2 regions of the Bradyrhizobium sp. I1.14.4 genome follow, and region 2 is predicted to be linked to the other one. Evidence: predicted binding sites of a transcription regulator. Region 2 holds the regulator's gene; the other holds the start of a gene.
The links. Region 2 encodes PhoB, which activates phosphate uptake and scavenging genes when phosphate is short. Its sites were predicted from a motif close to TGTCATNNANCTGTCAT; they were not measured.

Region 1: ABIB78_RS08830 (glycerophosphodiester phosphodiesterase family protein) is a predicted target of PhoB. The motif match lies at 4,313-4,329, and genes of this name have one in related genera.

The regions. Positions count from the first base shown of each region.
Region 1 is NZ_JBNDLA010000003.1:364,051-370,460, reverse strand. Features, by position in the region: gene ABIB78_RS08835 (alpha-mannosidase) at 1-2,723, shown strand, start outside; gene ABIB78_RS08830 (glycerophosphodiester phosphodiesterase family protein) at 2,821-4,218, opposite strand; gene ABIB78_RS08825 (HlyD family secretion protein) at 4,396-5,376, opposite strand; gene ABIB78_RS08820 (ABC transporter permease) at 5,351-6,410, opposite strand, start outside.
Region 2 is NZ_JBNDLA010000011.1:50,894-61,107, reverse strand. Features, by position in the region: gene pstB (phosphate ABC transporter ATP-binding protein PstB) at 1-605, shown strand, start outside; gene phoU (phosphate signaling complex protein PhoU) at 713-1,429, shown strand; gene phoB (phosphate regulon transcriptional regulator PhoB) at 1,560-2,270, shown strand; gene ABIB78_RS22375 (GcrA family cell cycle regulator) at 2,471-2,983, opposite strand; gene ABIB78_RS22370 (aspartate aminotransferase family protein) at 3,483-4,691, shown strand; gene argF (ornithine carbamoyltransferase) at 4,691-5,617, shown strand; gene ABIB78_RS22360 (Hsp33 family molecular chaperone) at 5,837-6,838, shown strand; gene apaG (Co2+/Mg2+ efflux protein ApaG) at 6,967-7,365, opposite strand; gene ABIB78_RS22350 (OpgC domain-containing protein) at 7,638-8,915, shown strand; gene ABIB78_RS22345 (SGNH/GDSL hydrolase family protein) at 8,930-9,694, shown strand; gene ABIB78_RS22340 (SGNH/GDSL hydrolase family protein) at 9,709-10,214, shown strand, end outside.

The sequences.
Region 1 (6,410 bases), on a different contig from region 2:
ATGTCGCGCCGCTCATTCAGTCGGCGCGCGGTGGGGAGACCGTAGGCTTCCATGTGGAAATTGCCTGCAACGGTCTGTTCGGTGCGTTCTGGAGCGACCCGCAGGCCTACGCGCTGGCGGCGTGCGAGCTGCGCCGCTGCGATCCCGAGGCCTCCGCGTTCTATTTTGATTACGACGTGCTTCGTCAGCTCGAGGCCGATCGGGACCCGACGACAAAGAGCAGGTCATACGGAGCCGTTGGCGAGACAGCGCAGCCGGCGCTGGATCGGACCTGGGCGGGACGCCTGCTGCACGATCTCAACCGTGTCTGCAACATCGCCGATCCCGACGATCGCGCGACATGGCCGGCAGCGCGGGAGATCCTCAACGGCTTGCTGGCGGCGCGCAACGGCACCATTGCCCACGAGATGTCGGCGATCGGCCACGCCCATCTCGACACCGCGTGGCTGTGGCCGCTGGCGGAAACCCGCCGCAAGGCGCAGCGCAGCTTCTCCACGGCCGTCGCGTTGATGGACCGATATCCCGATTTCAAGTTCGCCTGCTCGCAGGCCTATCAATATGCCGTCATCGAGCAGCACGACCCTGATCTGTTCGCACGGATCCGCGCCAAGGCCGAGGCGGGTCAATGGATTCCGGTAGGCGGCAGCTGGATCGAACCGGACTGCAACCTGCCATGGGGCGAGTCGATGTGCCGACAGTTCCTCTATGGTCAGCGCTATTTCGAGCGAACGTTCGGCGCACGCTCCACTGTGTTCTGGAATCCTGACGTGTTCGGCTACGATGCTCAGCTGCCGCAGCTGATGCAGTCGGCGGGGATGTCACGCTTTCTGACCCAGAAGCTGTCTTGGAACAAGTTCACCTCGCCGCCGCATCACAGCTTCCATTGGCGTGGACTGGACGGCAGCACGGTGCTGGCACATTTCCCGCCGGCGGACACCTACAACGGATCGGCGCAGCTTGCGGAGCTCCGCTATCACGCCGCCAACTACAAGGACGCCGATCGATCACCCGATGCGCTCTATCTGTTCGGATATGGCGATGGCGGTGGCGGCGCCGACGAGACGATGCTCGAAACGTTGCAGCGGACCAAGGACCTGCAGGGGCTTCCGCGGATTCAAATCCGTACCGCCGACGAATTCTTCGACCGCCTGGCGATGTCTGCGCAGGATCTGGCGACGATCGAAGGCGAGCTCTATCTCGAATATCACCGCGGCACCTACACCACGCAGGCCGAGACCAAGCGCCTCAACCGCGCCTGCGAGGCTGGCCTTCAGGCACTCGAATTCGTGACCACGGTTGCGAGCGCCTGGCAGCAACCGGCGCCCTCCGCGCAGGAGATCGAAGGGCTGTGGCGTACGCTGCTGGTCAACCAGTTCCACGACATCATCCCCGGCAGCAGCATTCGCGAGGTCTATGAGCGGGCGGAGGTCGAACTCGCCGGGGTGGCGGAGGAAGCCGGGCGCCGCACGCAAGCCCTGCTGGCGGCGCTGTGCGATTCCGAATCGCCGTGCGATTCCGAATCGCCGCGCGATTCCGAAGACGCCGGTTGGACGCCGGTCAACACGCTGGGCCGTGCGCGCGCCGAGATCGCGTCCGATCCCGATGGCGTGCTGCGCCATGTCGTCGCCGCGCCGTTTGCGGCGGGAGAAACCACGACGACCGCTGAAGTTGTTGCCGTCTCCGCCGATCCGGACGGCTTCGTGCTGTCGAATACGCGGCTGAAGGCGCGAATTGACCGCACTGGACTCGTCCGATCGCTGCTGCATGTACCGACCGGCCGCGAGACGTTCGCATCATCGGCGGCGCGCCTGCTGCTGCTCGATGACAGGCCTCTCGACTTCGAGGCATGGGATATCGATCCATTTGCGCTTGAGACCGCGCGCGACGTGACGGGGGAGGTGAGTTGCGAGGTGGTGTCGGATGGCGGGCTGCGCGGCGAGGTGCGCTTCGAGCGCGGGCTCGGACGCGCCAGCCGGCTCTGCCAGGTGATCCGCCTCGATGCCGGCGCGGATCATCTCGAATTCGAAACGACGGTCGATTGGCAGGAGCGCAAGACGACGCTGAAGGTCATGTTCCCCGTGGCCTGCCGGGCATCGAACGTCACCTATGAGACCATGTTCGGCGCAACCGAGCGGCCGACGCATGCCAATACGGATGCCGATGCGGCCAGGTACGAAGTGCCGGGTCATCGCTGGGCCGATATGGCCGAGCCGGATTTCGGCGTGTCATTGTTCAGCGATTGCCGTCATGGCTATTCGGCCTTCGGCAACCAGCTCGCGCTGACGCTGCTGCGCGGCGCAGAGTTGCCTGATCCGCAGGCCGATATCGGGCGTCACCGGATGCGCTATGCGATCTATCCCCATCAAGGCGATTGGCGTGCCGCCGACACGGTCGGGCGCGCCTTGTGTTTTGAGCGTCCGATGCTCTGGACCGGGGGAGGCCGGCCCGCGCCGTTGCGACACTCGTTCCTGACGGCGTCGCCGGCCAACGTGGTCGTCGATACGATCAAGCCCGCTGAGGGCGGCGAAGGCTGGGTGGTGCGGCTCTATGAGAGCGCAGGCGTTCGCGCCGCCGCGATGCTCGATTTCGGCGTCGACATATCGTCGGTGTGGATGAGCAACACGCTGGAAGACCGCATCGAGGCCTTGCCGACGGCAGCGCGGGGCTGTCGTTTGTCGCTGCGTCCGTTCCAGATCGCAACGCTGCGGGTTTTCCAGAAGTGATGCAAGCGCGCCCGGCGATGCCGGGCTCGCCTTGTTATGCCGAGCACGAAATCCGGCTTGCGCAAGCCTGCGCCCGGCTCGTTTTGCGTCGCCGGCGTCACCAGCCCAGTTCACGCAGATAGCTGGCGCGGGCGGCAATACCGGTGTGGGTGAAATCCGTGAAAACCCCATCCACGCCGAGACGGAAAAATTTCAGATATTCCAGGCTGGGATCGCCGCGATAGTCGGCGGCCAGGTATTTCTTCTCGTTCCGGAACGTGAAGACATGCACGAACAGGCCGAGCTTGTGCGCATCGGCAATGACGCTGGTTGCGTCCTGGGTTGTGGCCTCCGCCGTCGATCCCTTGGTGGGCTTGCCGTCGGCGTTGCTGTCCTTCCAGGGTGAGACCTTGAACGGCACGATATAGGCCTTCCACGGACCGATGCCGTCGGCATAGGTCTTGATCTCCGCGAGGCCTTCGGGTGTCAGCATCGCATCGAAGGTGCGGGAGTCACCGGCAACCGTCCAGTCGTACGGACGGGAATTGGCGATGTTGTTGAGCAGGACCTTGCCGGTCTTGAAGTCGACGCCGTTGCCGTCGATGAGCTGGACCTGCCGCGTTTCCAATCCGCGGCTGCGCATATATTTCAGGCTGCCGGGCTCAAAGCTCTGCACGATGATGGGAGCGTCCTTCGCGTTGAGGCCGTTGTCGTTGATGATCTTGATCAGGGCATCCTCGAGCGGGTGGCTGCCGGGCGCGCCGCAGCCGTTGGCGATGGCCTGGGCATTGTTCCAGGTCGGATTCTTGGTTTCGGGATAGACCGCGATCGAACGTCCCGTCGCCTTGCTCTTGGCCTTGGCGATATCGATGATTTCCTGGAAACTGACGATCGGAAACTTGCCGTTGAACAGCTTGGGTCGCTCATTGGCCGCATCATAGGTGGTGCCGGCGATCCAGGTCTTCAGCTCGGCCATGGTGAAATCCGTGATCGACCAATCATTGGTATGGTCGTCGCCGTCGACGATCAGCGCTTTCAGCACCGATTTTGGGTCGGCCGGATCAACGAGGTCGGTGGGGTATGCAGCCGGCCCGCCGGCGGGAGTTTGCGCCCATTTCACCTTGACGAGAACGCCCGGCACCGTGCGCTTGCGGGCCGCAACCGCGGCATTGGTCTTCGCCACCTCGGCAACGTTGGTGTTGTCGCTCAGCCAAGGATTGTGACGTGCCACCAGCACGCAATCCTTGGTCAGGTGCAGGTCCTCTTCGAGCGCGTCCGTTCCGAGATCGGCGGCCAGCTCGTACGATGCCTCGGTCTCCTCGGGCACCAGGCCCGGCACGCCGCGATGCCCTATCACAAGTGGCTGCTTTCCGTCGACGGTCAGGAAGGGCTTGGCGCCGGCCGGCGCCGAGCCGGTTTGCGCTGATGCCATCGACGGCAGGTGGACCGCCAAGGCCGCCGCACCGAGCAGCATCGCTGCAACATGTCCCTTCCGTCGTGAACGAATGTGCTTCACGGTCAAGCCTCCCTCTCTTGTGTCGTATCGGGCCGAATGCCCGGAAGCGTCGATCCGAAAAAGGCCGACGCTGTTGTCTTCTTGTCGCAATCTGCTGACAGTCGGATGACCGTTAGGCGGAGCGGGCCGACAAAAGCCTCCAAGATGCCCCGGGGCGGCGACCGAGCGTCGCGCCCTTTAATGTTCGATCTGGACGGTCATGCCGGGCTCGAGACCAGCTGTGGCCTCAGGGTCGAGGCGCAGACGCAGCGTATTGCGATCATGATCGCCGATCACGCGCTCGGCCTGCCAGGTGGCGAAGACCCCAAGCGGCCGCAGCTCGCTGACCTGCGCCTTGGTCGCGCCGCCCGCCGCATTCCGTATCACGTTCACGGTCTTTCCGATGGCAAGACCGTTGAGATGGTCCTCGCGTACGTTGAACGAGAGCCATTGCTTGCCGGCGGCCTCGATCGCGAGAATCGGCTGACCTGCGCGAATGTTCTCGCCTACCTCCGCGGCAACGACGCTGACCATGCCGTCGACCGGCGCACGCAGGACCATCTTGTCGAGCCGGCGCTCGAGCACCGTGACGGCGGCCGCGGCGGCCTGCACCTGCGCGTCGGCGATGGCCCGTTCCTCCTTGGTCGGACCCGCCACCGCGGCGTCGTAGTTCGCCTGGGCCGCCGCCTCGCCGGCGCGTGCCGCGGCGACGTCATTCTCGGCCTGATCCAGTGCCTGCTGTGTTTCAAAGCTCTGGCTCGCCAATGTGCTGATCCTCTTGAGCTGGGTCTCCACATATTCGAGGCGCGAGTTGGCCTTGGAGATTGCCGCCTTCAGCGAATCGACCTGCTCGCGGCGAACGCCGGCATAGACATTGTTGCGGCTCGCCACCGCGGAGGCGAGCGCAGCCCGCGCCTGGTCGGCCTGCGCGGTCAGTTCAACTGCGGAGAGCCTGGCGAGGACATCGCCGGCGCGTACCTGGGCACCTTTCCCCACTGCGATCGACAGCAGCTGGCCGTTCACTTCCGGCTCGATCCGGACCTCGGTCGACCGTACGACGCCGACGATCGCGGGCGCCGACCTGGCGCGGTTCTCGGAATAGATCAGCGCGCCCGCGACGAGCACCAGCGGAACCGCAATCATGGCGATGCGCCTAGCCTTGGGCATATTCTTGGGCATGTTGCCGTCCTCCCTTGAGCAGCAGCGCGGAGACGACGGCAAGTGCGAAATAGCCGATTGCAAGACACCACAGCCAGAGCCAGTCGTGTCCGACCTCCCAGATGCTGGCGCCCAGCTGGTTGATGCGCACGATCCCATCGATGGCGGAGTCGGCCGGAAACAGCCGTCCCAGTGCGGTGGCTGCGGCGGGAATTGCCTCGCGCGGCCATGCGAAACCGGCGGTGAAGAACTGCGGCAGGCTGGTGGCCAGCAGCAGGATGGTGGCGTTTTCCGGTCGCGTGAACCAGGCGCCGATCGCCTGTCCCAGGAAGCTCGTCGCCAGTACGAAGACGGTCGCGAGCGCGAAGAGCTGCGGCAAATGCCCGAGCGCCGAAAAACCATAGACGCGCGGCAGCACGATCAGGTAGAGCGCGAGCGCCGGCAAATAGATGGTCAGATGAGCAATGCCGCGCCCGAACACGCCCGCGAATGCGCCGCCGGGACTCGCCAGCGCCGTGCCGGTCAACATCGCCGCTCCGATCAGGAGCGTCTGTTGCAGGATCAGGATGAACGCCGCCGGGACGATGTAGCTCGCATAGCCGCCGACCGGATTGAAGATCGGCTGCAGCAGCAGGTTGGCCGGGCTGAGGCTCGCCAGCTTCGCCTTGACGAGACTTCCGTCGGAGCGGCCACCCCGCGAAACCAGCTCCGACGTTAATGTGCCGATCGCGGTTGCGACGCTGCTTGCGGTCGATCTGAAGACGAACAGGTAGGTGGCGTCGGCGTAGACCGGAATATGAGCGGTAACTCCCTTCAGCACGTCGCGCTCCGCGCCGGGCGGAATCTGGACCGCGGCAAACGCATCGCCGCGATCGATCGCGGTGCGCGCCTCCGCAAGCGTGCGGGCGCGAACTGTCACGCTCAATGTGCCGCTGGCATCGAGCGTCTCGACGATCTGCCGGGAGAGATCGCTCAGATCATCGTCGACGACCGCGATCGGAAGCTTGCGCAGGATCTGGTTCAGATAGGGTTGCGGATAGTAGATGCCGTAGATC
Region 2 (10,214 bases):
ACCGGATGTATGACCTCTATCCGGGCCAGCGCGCGGTCGGCCAGCTGATGCTGGACCAGACCAACATTCTCGATCCCAAGCTCGACCTCAATTTGCTGCGTGCGCGGGTCGGCATGGTGTTCCAGAAGCCGACGCCGTTCCCGATGACGATCTACGAGAATATCGCCTTCGGCATCCGCCTCTACGAGAAGATCTCGAAGTCCGAGATGGACGACAGGGTCGAGAAGGCGCTGCGCGGCGGCGCGCTGTGGAACGAGGTCAAGGACAAGCTGAACGCCTCCGGCCTCTCGCTCTCCGGCGGCCAGCAGCAGCGCCTGTGCATCGCGCGCACCGTCGCGGTGCGTCCCGAGGTGATCCTGTTCGACGAGCCGTGCTCGGCGCTCGACCCGATCTCGACCGCCAAGGTCGAGGAGCTGATCCAGGAACTGTCCGAGGACTACACGATCGCGATCGTCACCCACAACATGCAACAGGCGGCGCGCGTCTCCGACAAGACGGCCTTCATGTATCTCGGCGAGCTGATCGAATTCGACGACACCAACAAGATATTCACCTCACCGAGCGATCGGCGCACCCAGGACTACATCACCGGCCGGTTCGGCTGACCGGCGCATGATCCGGAAAAGTGGAAACCGGTTTTCCGATCAGATCATGCTAAATTGAGGACAACGAAATCATGATCCCCGGGATCATGATTGAGGGGAGACAAGCGATGGCTTCTGAACATACCGCCAAGGCATTCGATAGCGATCTGCAGGAGTTGACCCGCCTGGTCGCCGAGATGGGCGGCCTCGTCGAGCGGATGATCACCGAGTCGGTCGACGCGCTGATCCGTCGCGACGTCGCGCTGGGCAAGCGCGTGGTCGCCGCCGACATCGAGATCGACAATTTGCAGCGCCTCATCGAAGAGCGCGCGGTGCTGACGATCGCGCGCCGCCAGCCGATGGCGATCGACCTGCGCGAGATCGTCAGTGCGATGCGCGTGGCCACCGACCTCGAGCGGATCGGCGACCTCGCCAAGAACATGGGCAAGCGCGTCGCAGCACTGGAGAGCGACTTCCAGCCGCTGAAGCTGATCCGCGGCCTCGAGCACATGACCGACCTCGTGCTGTCGCAGGTCAAGTCGGTGCTCGACGCCTATGCCGCGCACGATCTGCCGGCTGCGATGAACGTCTGGAAGGGCGACGAGGAAGTCGATGCGATCTGCACCTCGCTGTTCCGCGAACTGCTCACCTACATGATGGAGGATCCGCGCAACATCTCGTTCTGCATCCATCTGATGTTCTGCGCCAAGAACATTGAGCGGATCGGCGATCACGCCACCAACATCGCCGAGACCGTGTTCTACATGATCGAGGGCCAGCAGATCACCGACAAGCGCCCGAAGGGCGACATGACCACTTTTGCCACCACGGTGCCGGGCAACTAGGGCATGATCCGCACGTGCGGAACCGGATTGTCCTCGCGACAAAAGGCTTTCGCGGGGACCTTGCTGAAGGAAGTAAGCGTTTCGGTTTGCGTCTGGGCAACGGATCACCACACAGAAAGAACTTAAACCGATGAGCGCACGCATTCTGGTAGTCGAAGACGAGGAAGCGCTGACGACGCTGTTGCGCTACAACCTCGATGCGGAAGGCTACGATGTCGAGACCGTGGGGCGCGGCGACGATGCCGACACAAGGCTGAAGGAGCGCATTCCCGACCTCGTGGTGCTCGACTGGATGCTGCCGGGCCTGTCCGGCATCGAGCTGTGCCGCCGCCTGCGGGCGCGGCCCGAGACCAAGCAGCTTCCGATCATCATGCTGACCGCGCGCGGCGAGGAGAGCGAGCGCGTGCGCGGGCTTGCCACCGGCGCCGACGACTACATCGTCAAGCCGTTCTCGGTACCAGAGCTGCTGGCGCGGGTGAAGGGCCTGTTGCGCCGCGCGAGCCCGGAGCGGCTTGCGACCGTGCTGACCTATGGCGACATCGAGCTGGACCGCGAGAAGCGCCGCGTGGCGCGCTCGGGCCGCCCGATCGATCTCGGGCCGACCGAGTATCGCCTGCTCGAATTCTTCCTCGAGCATCCCGGCCGCGTGTTCAGCCGCGAGCAACTGCTCGACAGCGTCTGGGGCCGCGACATCTATATCGATGAGCGCACCGTCGACGTGCATATCGGCCGCCTGCGCAAGCTGCTCAATCCGGGCCGCGAGCAGGATCCGATCCGCACCGTGCGCGGCGCCGGCTACGCGCTCGACGACCGGTTTGCAAAGGCCGAGCCGCAGCCGTAACGGCCCCAAACAATCGCAGTCTCCTGGCCCGGTATGCAATCGCACTCTGGGTCTGGACCCTTGGTTCCGTCATTGCTTCGTCGCTTCAGCGCAAATTGCTCTGCAATTTTGTCGCGAGCTCCCCGCAGTGACGGCATCAACAAAAAATCCCCGCTTTCGCGGGGATTTCTTTCGTGCAGTCCAGGCTTGTTTCCCGAGTGCTACTTGATTTGTGGCTTCGCCGACGGCCGGCGGCGGTCGGCGGCGGGCTGGTAGGCAACGCGCGAGTGATGCGCGCAATAGGGCAGGCCGGCGAGCGCCTTGCCGCCGCAGAAGAAGAATTCCGGGCTCGATGGATCGCCGACCGGCCAGTGGCAGGTGGCTTCGTTGAGCTCGAGCAGTGACAGCCGTTGGCTCATCGGCACCACATTATCGTAGGAGATCGGATCGGACTCCATCTCGACCTCGAAGGCGTGCGCGAGCGCCGTGTTGCCGCGCGAAACAGGGCGCGCCACCCGCATCATGTGCTGGGCGGGGCGGGCCTTGCGCTGCCGTGGCGCGGCCGTGGAGGGAGCCTTGGCGCGGCCGGAGAGGCCAAGCCGATGTACTTTGCCGATCACGGCGTTTCGCGTCACATTGCCAAGTTCCGCGGCGATCTGGCTGGCCGAGAGGCCGGATTCCCAGAGCTTCTTCAGCTGTTCGACGCGATCGTCGGACCAGGTCAATACAGTCATCGCATTCTTCCTTTCGCGGAGCGCCGGCCAGTCATTGGAGCGGGCGCTGCGAGCCAATCTGGATAAAAATCCCAGCGGCCAGAATCCCTTAGCCCTCGCCGGGCGCGGTCTTGCGCCCGAACGTTTACGTGAGACACGAAGGCTACTTAGAGGGTCCAGTACTGCCGCACGAGATGTCGTACCCGACAGGCCAAACGCTACAATATGGCGTGACTCTGGCGCAAGAGTCCGCGGCCGTGCGTCCACATGTTCCCACAAAGTTAAGCATTGCGGTGAGGCTTTTCCACCGCACCGGAATGCTCCGGATTGCGCTCGTTTCGCATTGCAGGAAGACCGGCAAAGGCCGGCTTCTGGCGATTGACAGTTACTGGCCGCAGCATAGAATGTTTGGCACGTGCCGCCCGCAAAGGCGGCACGTTTTGTTTTCCGAAGCTGGCTGTTGCTGCGCTGGCGTCAAGGCGCGCGGCAATTTGTTGGCTTCAAACCGTCAGTGAACGCCATGACCAACAGTGCCTCGTCGCATCTGCTCCCCGTCTTCGCCAGGGTCGATCTGGGCTTCGAGCGCGGTGAGGGCGCCTGGCTGATCGCAACCAACGGCGATCGCTATCTCGATTTCACCTCGGGCGTCGCGGTGAACGCGCTCGGGCATGCGCATCCGCATCTGGTCAAGGCGCTGCAGGAGCAGGCGACCAAGCTCTGGCACATGTCGAACCTGTTCAAGAGCCCGGACGGCGAGGTGCTCGCCGCGCGGCTGTGCGAGCAGAGCTTTGCCGACTTCGTGTTCTTCTGCAATTCCGGCGCGGAAGCGATGGAGGGCGTGATCAAGCTGGTCCGCCACTATCACTTCTCCAAGGGCCATCCCGAGCGCTACCGCATCATCACCTTCGAAGGCGCCTTCCACGGCCGCACGCTGGGTACGCTCGCTGCGACCGGTGCGGCGAAATATCTCGAAGGCTTCGGTCCGCCGATGGACGGCTTCGACCAGGTGCCGCATGGCGATATCGAGGCGGTGAAGAAGGCGATCGGCCCGCACACCGCCGGCATCCTGATCGAGCCGGTGCAGGGCGAGGGCGGCGTGCGTTCGGCGCCGCAGGCCTTCTTCAAGGCATTGCGCGCGCTTTGCGACGAGCATGGCCTGCTGCTCGCATTCGACGAGGTGCAGACCGGCATGGGCCGCACCGGCGAATTGTTTGCCTACAAGCGCACGGGTGTCACGCCGGACGTGATGTCGCTGGCGAAGGCGCTCGGCGGCGGCTTCCCGATCGGGGCGGTGCTGGCGACCGCGCAGGCAGCGGCCGGCATGGCGCCGGGCTCGCACGGCTCGACCTTCGGCGGCAATCCGCTCGCGGTCGCGGCCGCCAATGCCGTGCTCGACGTCATGCTCAAGCCCGGTTTCTTCGACCACGTGCAGAAGATGTCGCTGCTGCTCAAGCAGAAGCTCGCTTCCGTCGTCGACCGCTATCCCGGCGTGCTATCGGAGGTGCGCGGCGAGGGCCTGTTGATCGGCGTCAAGGCCGTGGTGCCGTCGGGCGACCTGGTCGCCGCGCTGCGCAACGAGAAGCTGCTCACTGTCGGCGCCGGCGACAATGTGGTGCGGTTCCTCGCGCCCCTGATTGTCACCGAGGCCGAGATCGACCAGTCGATCGTCTCGCTCGAGCGCGCCTGCTCCGTGCTATCGGCGGCGCTGCCGAAGAAGGCGGCAGGGTGATGAGCAAGCAGGTCCGTCACTTCCTCGATATCAACGAGCTGCCGCTCGCCGAACTGCGCAACATGCTCTCCGCCGGAGCCGCCATGAAGGCGAAGCTGAAGGCACATGAGAAGGGCAGGAAGCCGCTCGAAGGCAAGACGCTGGCGATGATCTTCGAGCGCCCGTCGACCCGTACCCGGGTGTCATTCGACGTCGGCATGCGCCAGCTCGGCGGTGAATCCATCATGCTGACCGGCGCCGAGATGCAGCTCGGCCGCGGCGAGACCATCGCCGACACCGCGCGCGTGCTGTCGCGCTATGTCGATGCGATCATGATCCGCATCCTCAATCATGACGCGCTGCTCGAGCTCGCAGCCCACGCCACCGTGCCCGTCATCAATGGCCTGACCCGGCGTTCGCATCCCTGCCAGGTGATGGCCGACCTCATGACCTATGAGGAGAATCGCGGCTCGATCGAGGGTAAGACGGTGGCCTGGACCGGCGACGACAACAACGTGCTGGCTTCCTGGGCCCACGCCGCCGAGCGCTTCAAGTTCAACCTCAACATCGCGACGCCTCCCGAGCTCTCGCCGAAGAAGCCGATACGCGACTGGATCAAGGCGACCGGCGCTTCGATCATGCTCGGCACCGACCCGGAAGCGGCCGTGCGCGGCGCCGATTGCGTCGTCACCGACACCTGGGTGTCGATGGGTGACAAGGAGGGCGAGCACCGCCACAATGTGCTGCGGCCCTATCAGGTCAATGCCAAGCTGATGTCGCTTGCCAAGCCGGACGCACTCTTCATGCACTGCCTGCCCGCGCATCGCGGCGAGGAGGTCACCGACGAGGTGATCGACGGGCCGCAATCCGTGGTGTTCGACGAGGCGGAAAATCGCCTGCATGCGCAGAAGGGCATTCTGGCGTGGTGTTTCGACGCGGTCGCGTAAGCACCAACGCTGTCGTCCCGGGCAAGCGTAGCGCGACCCGGGACCCAAAACCACCGCCGTCAATTGTTGTGAGGGCTGCGGCCACAGCCGGCTACATCGACTGACAGTGGTGGTTATGGGTCTCTGCTCCAGTGCGCAATTGCGCACAAGGCAGGGACGACGAATTCGCGTTTGAGTGAACCCCTTTATTTCATGGTCCGAGACCCCAGATAGAGCGCCATGGTTTCACAATCCCCCGACATCAAAATCCAGGCCGAGACGCCCATTCGCGCGCCGTCGGCGGTTCCTGTCGACGATGCCGTGCTGGCCTTCGAGGTCGGCGCGCTGGACTTGCGCGGCCGGCTGACCCGGCTCGGCCCCGCGCTCGACGAGATCCTGCACAAGCACGATTATCCGCCGGCGGTCGGCAAGCTGCTCGGTGAGGCCATCGTGCTCACCACGCTGCTCGGCTCGTCTGTCAAGTTCGAGGGCCGTTTCATCCTGCAGACCCGGACCGAAGGTCCGGTCTCGCTGCTGATCGTTGATTTTCAGGCGCCCGACCGGCTGCGTGCCTATGCGCGCTATGACGTGGCGCGTCTCAACGAGGGGCAGACCTCGGGTGAGCTGCTCGGCAAGGGCCACCTTGCGATGACGATCGATCAGGGCTCGAACACCAGCCGCTACCAGGGGCTGGTCGCGCTCGACGGCGGCGGCCTGGAAGAGGCGGCCCACGAATATTTCCTGCGCTCGGAGCAGATTCCGACGCGGGTGCGGCTTGCGGTCGGCGAGGAGATGCGCGGCGGCGAAGGCGGCAAGCTGCATTGGCGCGCCGGCGGCATCCTGCTGCAATTCCTGCCCAAGGCCCCCGAGCGCGCCAAGCAGGCCGATCTGCATCCCGGCGACGCGCCGGAAGGCACCATCACGCACTCCGTGCCGGATGACGATGCCTGGGTCGAGGGACAGTCGCTGATCTCGACCGTCGAGGATGTCGAGCTGATCGATCCCGACCTCTCCAGCGAGCGGCTGTTATATCGCCTGTTCCACGAACGCGGCGTGCGCGTCTTCAACCCGCAAACACTGCGCGCGCAGTGTTCCTGCTCGCGCGATGCGGTGTCGTCGATGCTGAAGAGCTTTGCGCCGAACGACCGCGCCGAGATGGTCAAGGACGGCAAGGTCGTCGTGACCTGCGAGTTCTGCTCGTCGGTGTATGAGTTCACGCCGCAGGAGGCGGGCGTCGAGTAGGCGCTTCTCGCCACGGGCAATACTCGTCTTCACCCGCGAACGCGGGTGATCCAGTATTCCAGAGACGTTTGTGGATACGGACAGGCCGCGGTGTACTGGATGCCCCGCATGCGCGGGGCATGACACCGCTAATTCAACACTCTTTTCCCGTCCGGGCTCGGGCTATCCAGCGAGAATGTCGGCACGTCGATGTCGAAGCGCTCGCCTGCTTCGGTGACCATCTGGTAGCTGCCGGTCATGAAGCCGGAGGCGGTCGGCAGCGGCACGCCGCTGGTGTATTCGAAGCGCTCGCCGGGCGCGAGCACCGGTTGCTCGCCGACCACGCCCTCGCCACGCACCTCCTGGCGGCGGCCGGTGGCGTCGGTGATGATCCAGTGCCGCGTGCGCAGCTGCACCGTTTCCGGGCCCGAATTGACGATCACGATCTTGTAGGACCAGAAATATTCGCGCCGGTCGATCGACGAACGCTCCGGCATGAAGTTCGGCTCGACGGTGACTTCGATCTGGCGGGTGACGGCGCGGTACATACGGCTCAATCCGATGGTCTTGGCGCGTGATCCGTTTCGACCGGATCATGCTCAAACATGCGCCATCATAGCCAATTGAACCGCCGGAACCAATCGCCTGCCAGGCCGTGAAAAGCCGCCCCCCGGGGCGGTCTGTTCATCGCGCTTTCAACATAGTTCCGCTCTAAAGCGCGGCCGCATGTCGCCGCACTCTGCGCTTTGTCGGCAAGTCGTGGACAGATATTATCTTTTCAGCACGGCACGCGGGGCGTCCGCGGCCGACACGGTGTTTGATGAGCTCGATTGCCGATCCCATAGCCGGTTCACCGGTGGCTGACGCCAAAACCGAGGCCAAAACCGAGGCCAAGAGCGAGGCCCAGGCGAAGCTTGCGGCGGCTGCGCCCGCGATCACGCTGCCGGCGACCGGTGAGCGCGAGCTCAGGCTCGACCTGTTCCGCGGGCTCGCGCTGTGGCTGATCTTCATCGATCATCTGCCGACCAATCTTCTGACCTGGCTGACGATCCGCAACTACGGATTCTCCGACGCCACCGAGATCTTCATCTTCATCTCCGGCTACACGGCAGCCTTCGTCTATGGCCGCGCGATGCTGGAGGGCGGCTTCGTGATCGCGACCGCGCGCATCCTGCGCCGGGTCTGGCAGATCTATGTCGCGCACGTTTTCCTGTTCACGATCTTCCTCGCCGAGATCTCCTATGTCGCGACCTCGTTCGAGAACCCGCTCTACTCCGAAGAGATGGGGATCATGGACTTCCTCAAGCAGCCCGACGTCACCATCGTCCAGGCGCTGCTGCTGCGCTTCCGTCCCGTCAACATGGACGTACTGCCGCTCTATATTGTCTTGATGCTGTTCCTGCCGCTGATCCTGTGGCTGATGAAATGGAAGCCCGACGTCACGCTCGGCCTGTCGGTCTTGCTCTACGCGCTGACCTGGCAGTTCGATCTCTACCTCACAGCCTATCCGAACGGCTTCTGGGCGTTCAATCCGTTTGCCTGGCAATTGCTGTTCGTGTTCGGCGCCTGGTGCGCGCTCGGCGGCGCGCGGCGGATGTCGCGCATCCTGTCGTCCAACATCACGATGTGGATCTGCATCGTCTATCTCGTCGCCGCGTTCTTCGTGACGCTGACCTGGTACGTGCCGCAGCTCGGCCATATCATGCCGAAGGTCGTCGAGCAGTGGATGTATCCGATCAACAAGACCGACCTTGACGTGTTGCGGTTCGCGCATTTCCTGGCGCTTGCCGCGCTCACCGTGCGCTTCCTGCCGAAGGATTGGCCGGGGCTGAAATCGCCCTGGCTGCGACCTTTGATCCTGTGTGGCCAGCATTCGCTTGAGATATTCTGCCTCGGGGTCTTCCTCGCCTTTGCCGGTCACTTCGTGCTTGCCGAAGTATCGGGCGGTGCCGCACTGCACGCCTTGATCAGCGTCTGCGGTATCCTCATCATGTGCGGCATGGCGTGGATAATTTCGTGGTACAAACACTCCGCCGACAAAGGCGCCTCGCGTAAGGGCGCCGGCGGCAACGCCGATCTGGCAGGAGGGGGAGCATGAAGTCCGCGCGGACGATGCTGAGCCTGACGCTGCTGGCCGCCTGCCTGGCGGCTGTTTTGACGGCGGCGCCCGCGCGCGCCGGCGACACCGCCGATCCGGCACCGGCGCCGCCCTGCGACGTGCCCGCCTATCTGCTGGCAACCGAGAGCTCGCTGCCGAAGGTTACGGATGCGGTGAAGGGCAACCACCCGCTCAACGTGCTGGTGGTGGGCAGCCGCTCCTCGACCATCACCGGCAACGAGGCGAGCGCCTATCCGGCCACGCTGCAAGCGGCGCTGAAGGAGGCGTTTCCATCGGCGACAATCGATCTATCCGTAGAATTACAGGGAAAGTACACCGCCGAGGAAACCGCGGGAACTCTTGTTAAGCTTGTTGAAGCAAAAAAGCCTACTTTGGTTATCTGGCAGACCGGAACGGTCGATGCTATGCGAGCAGTTGATCCTGACGATTTCCGTACCGCCATCAACGACGGCGTTGTTGCGTTGCGGGGCGCCGGGGCCGACGTGGTGCTGGTCAATCTGCAATACAGCCCGCGTACGGAGACGATGATCTCTGCACCGCCATATCTCGACAATATGAAGGTGGTGGCGCAGCAGCACGACGTTCCGCTGTTCGACCGGTTCGCGATCATGAAGCAATGGAGCGACGCCGGATATTTTGACCTGTTCAGCACCTCGCATGGTGTCGATCTGGCCAAGAAGGTTCATGCCTGTCTCGGCCGCGCACTGGCGAAATTCGTGATCGATGCGGCCCATCTGGGCCCGGTGCAGCAGAATTAGAGGAAGCAGAGTTGATGCGTTTTGCCGTCCCTTTTCGCCTCGCAGCAGGGCGGAGCCTGTGCGCCATTGCGGCGCTCGCGCTGCTGGCGCCGCTCTCGGTCGCGCCGTTGCGCGCGCAGACCGGGCAGGCCGACCAGCATGCGGCGCTCTCGCCTGGTGCCAAGGCTGAGGCCAAGTCCGAGGTCAAGTCCGAGGCCGCCAAGCCTGATGCTGGCAAGCCCGCCGCGATCGAAGCCGATGCGGCCAATCAGCAGCAGCCGGGCGTCGCCGCGAAGGCGCTCGACACGGTAAAGCAGGTCGCGCGCTCGGCGAGCGACATCTTCCACCGCGTGCCCTGTCATCAGCCCAAGGGCGTGCCGAACTCGACCGGCTCGCTGCCGCATGTCGCGGCCAAGCTCGCCGCCGGCAAGCCGGTCGTCATCATCGCGTTCGGCTCGTCCTCGACCCAGGGCTATGGTTCGTCGGCGCCGGAATTCACCTATCCCAACCGGCTCGCCGGACAGTTGCGGCGGCAGTATCC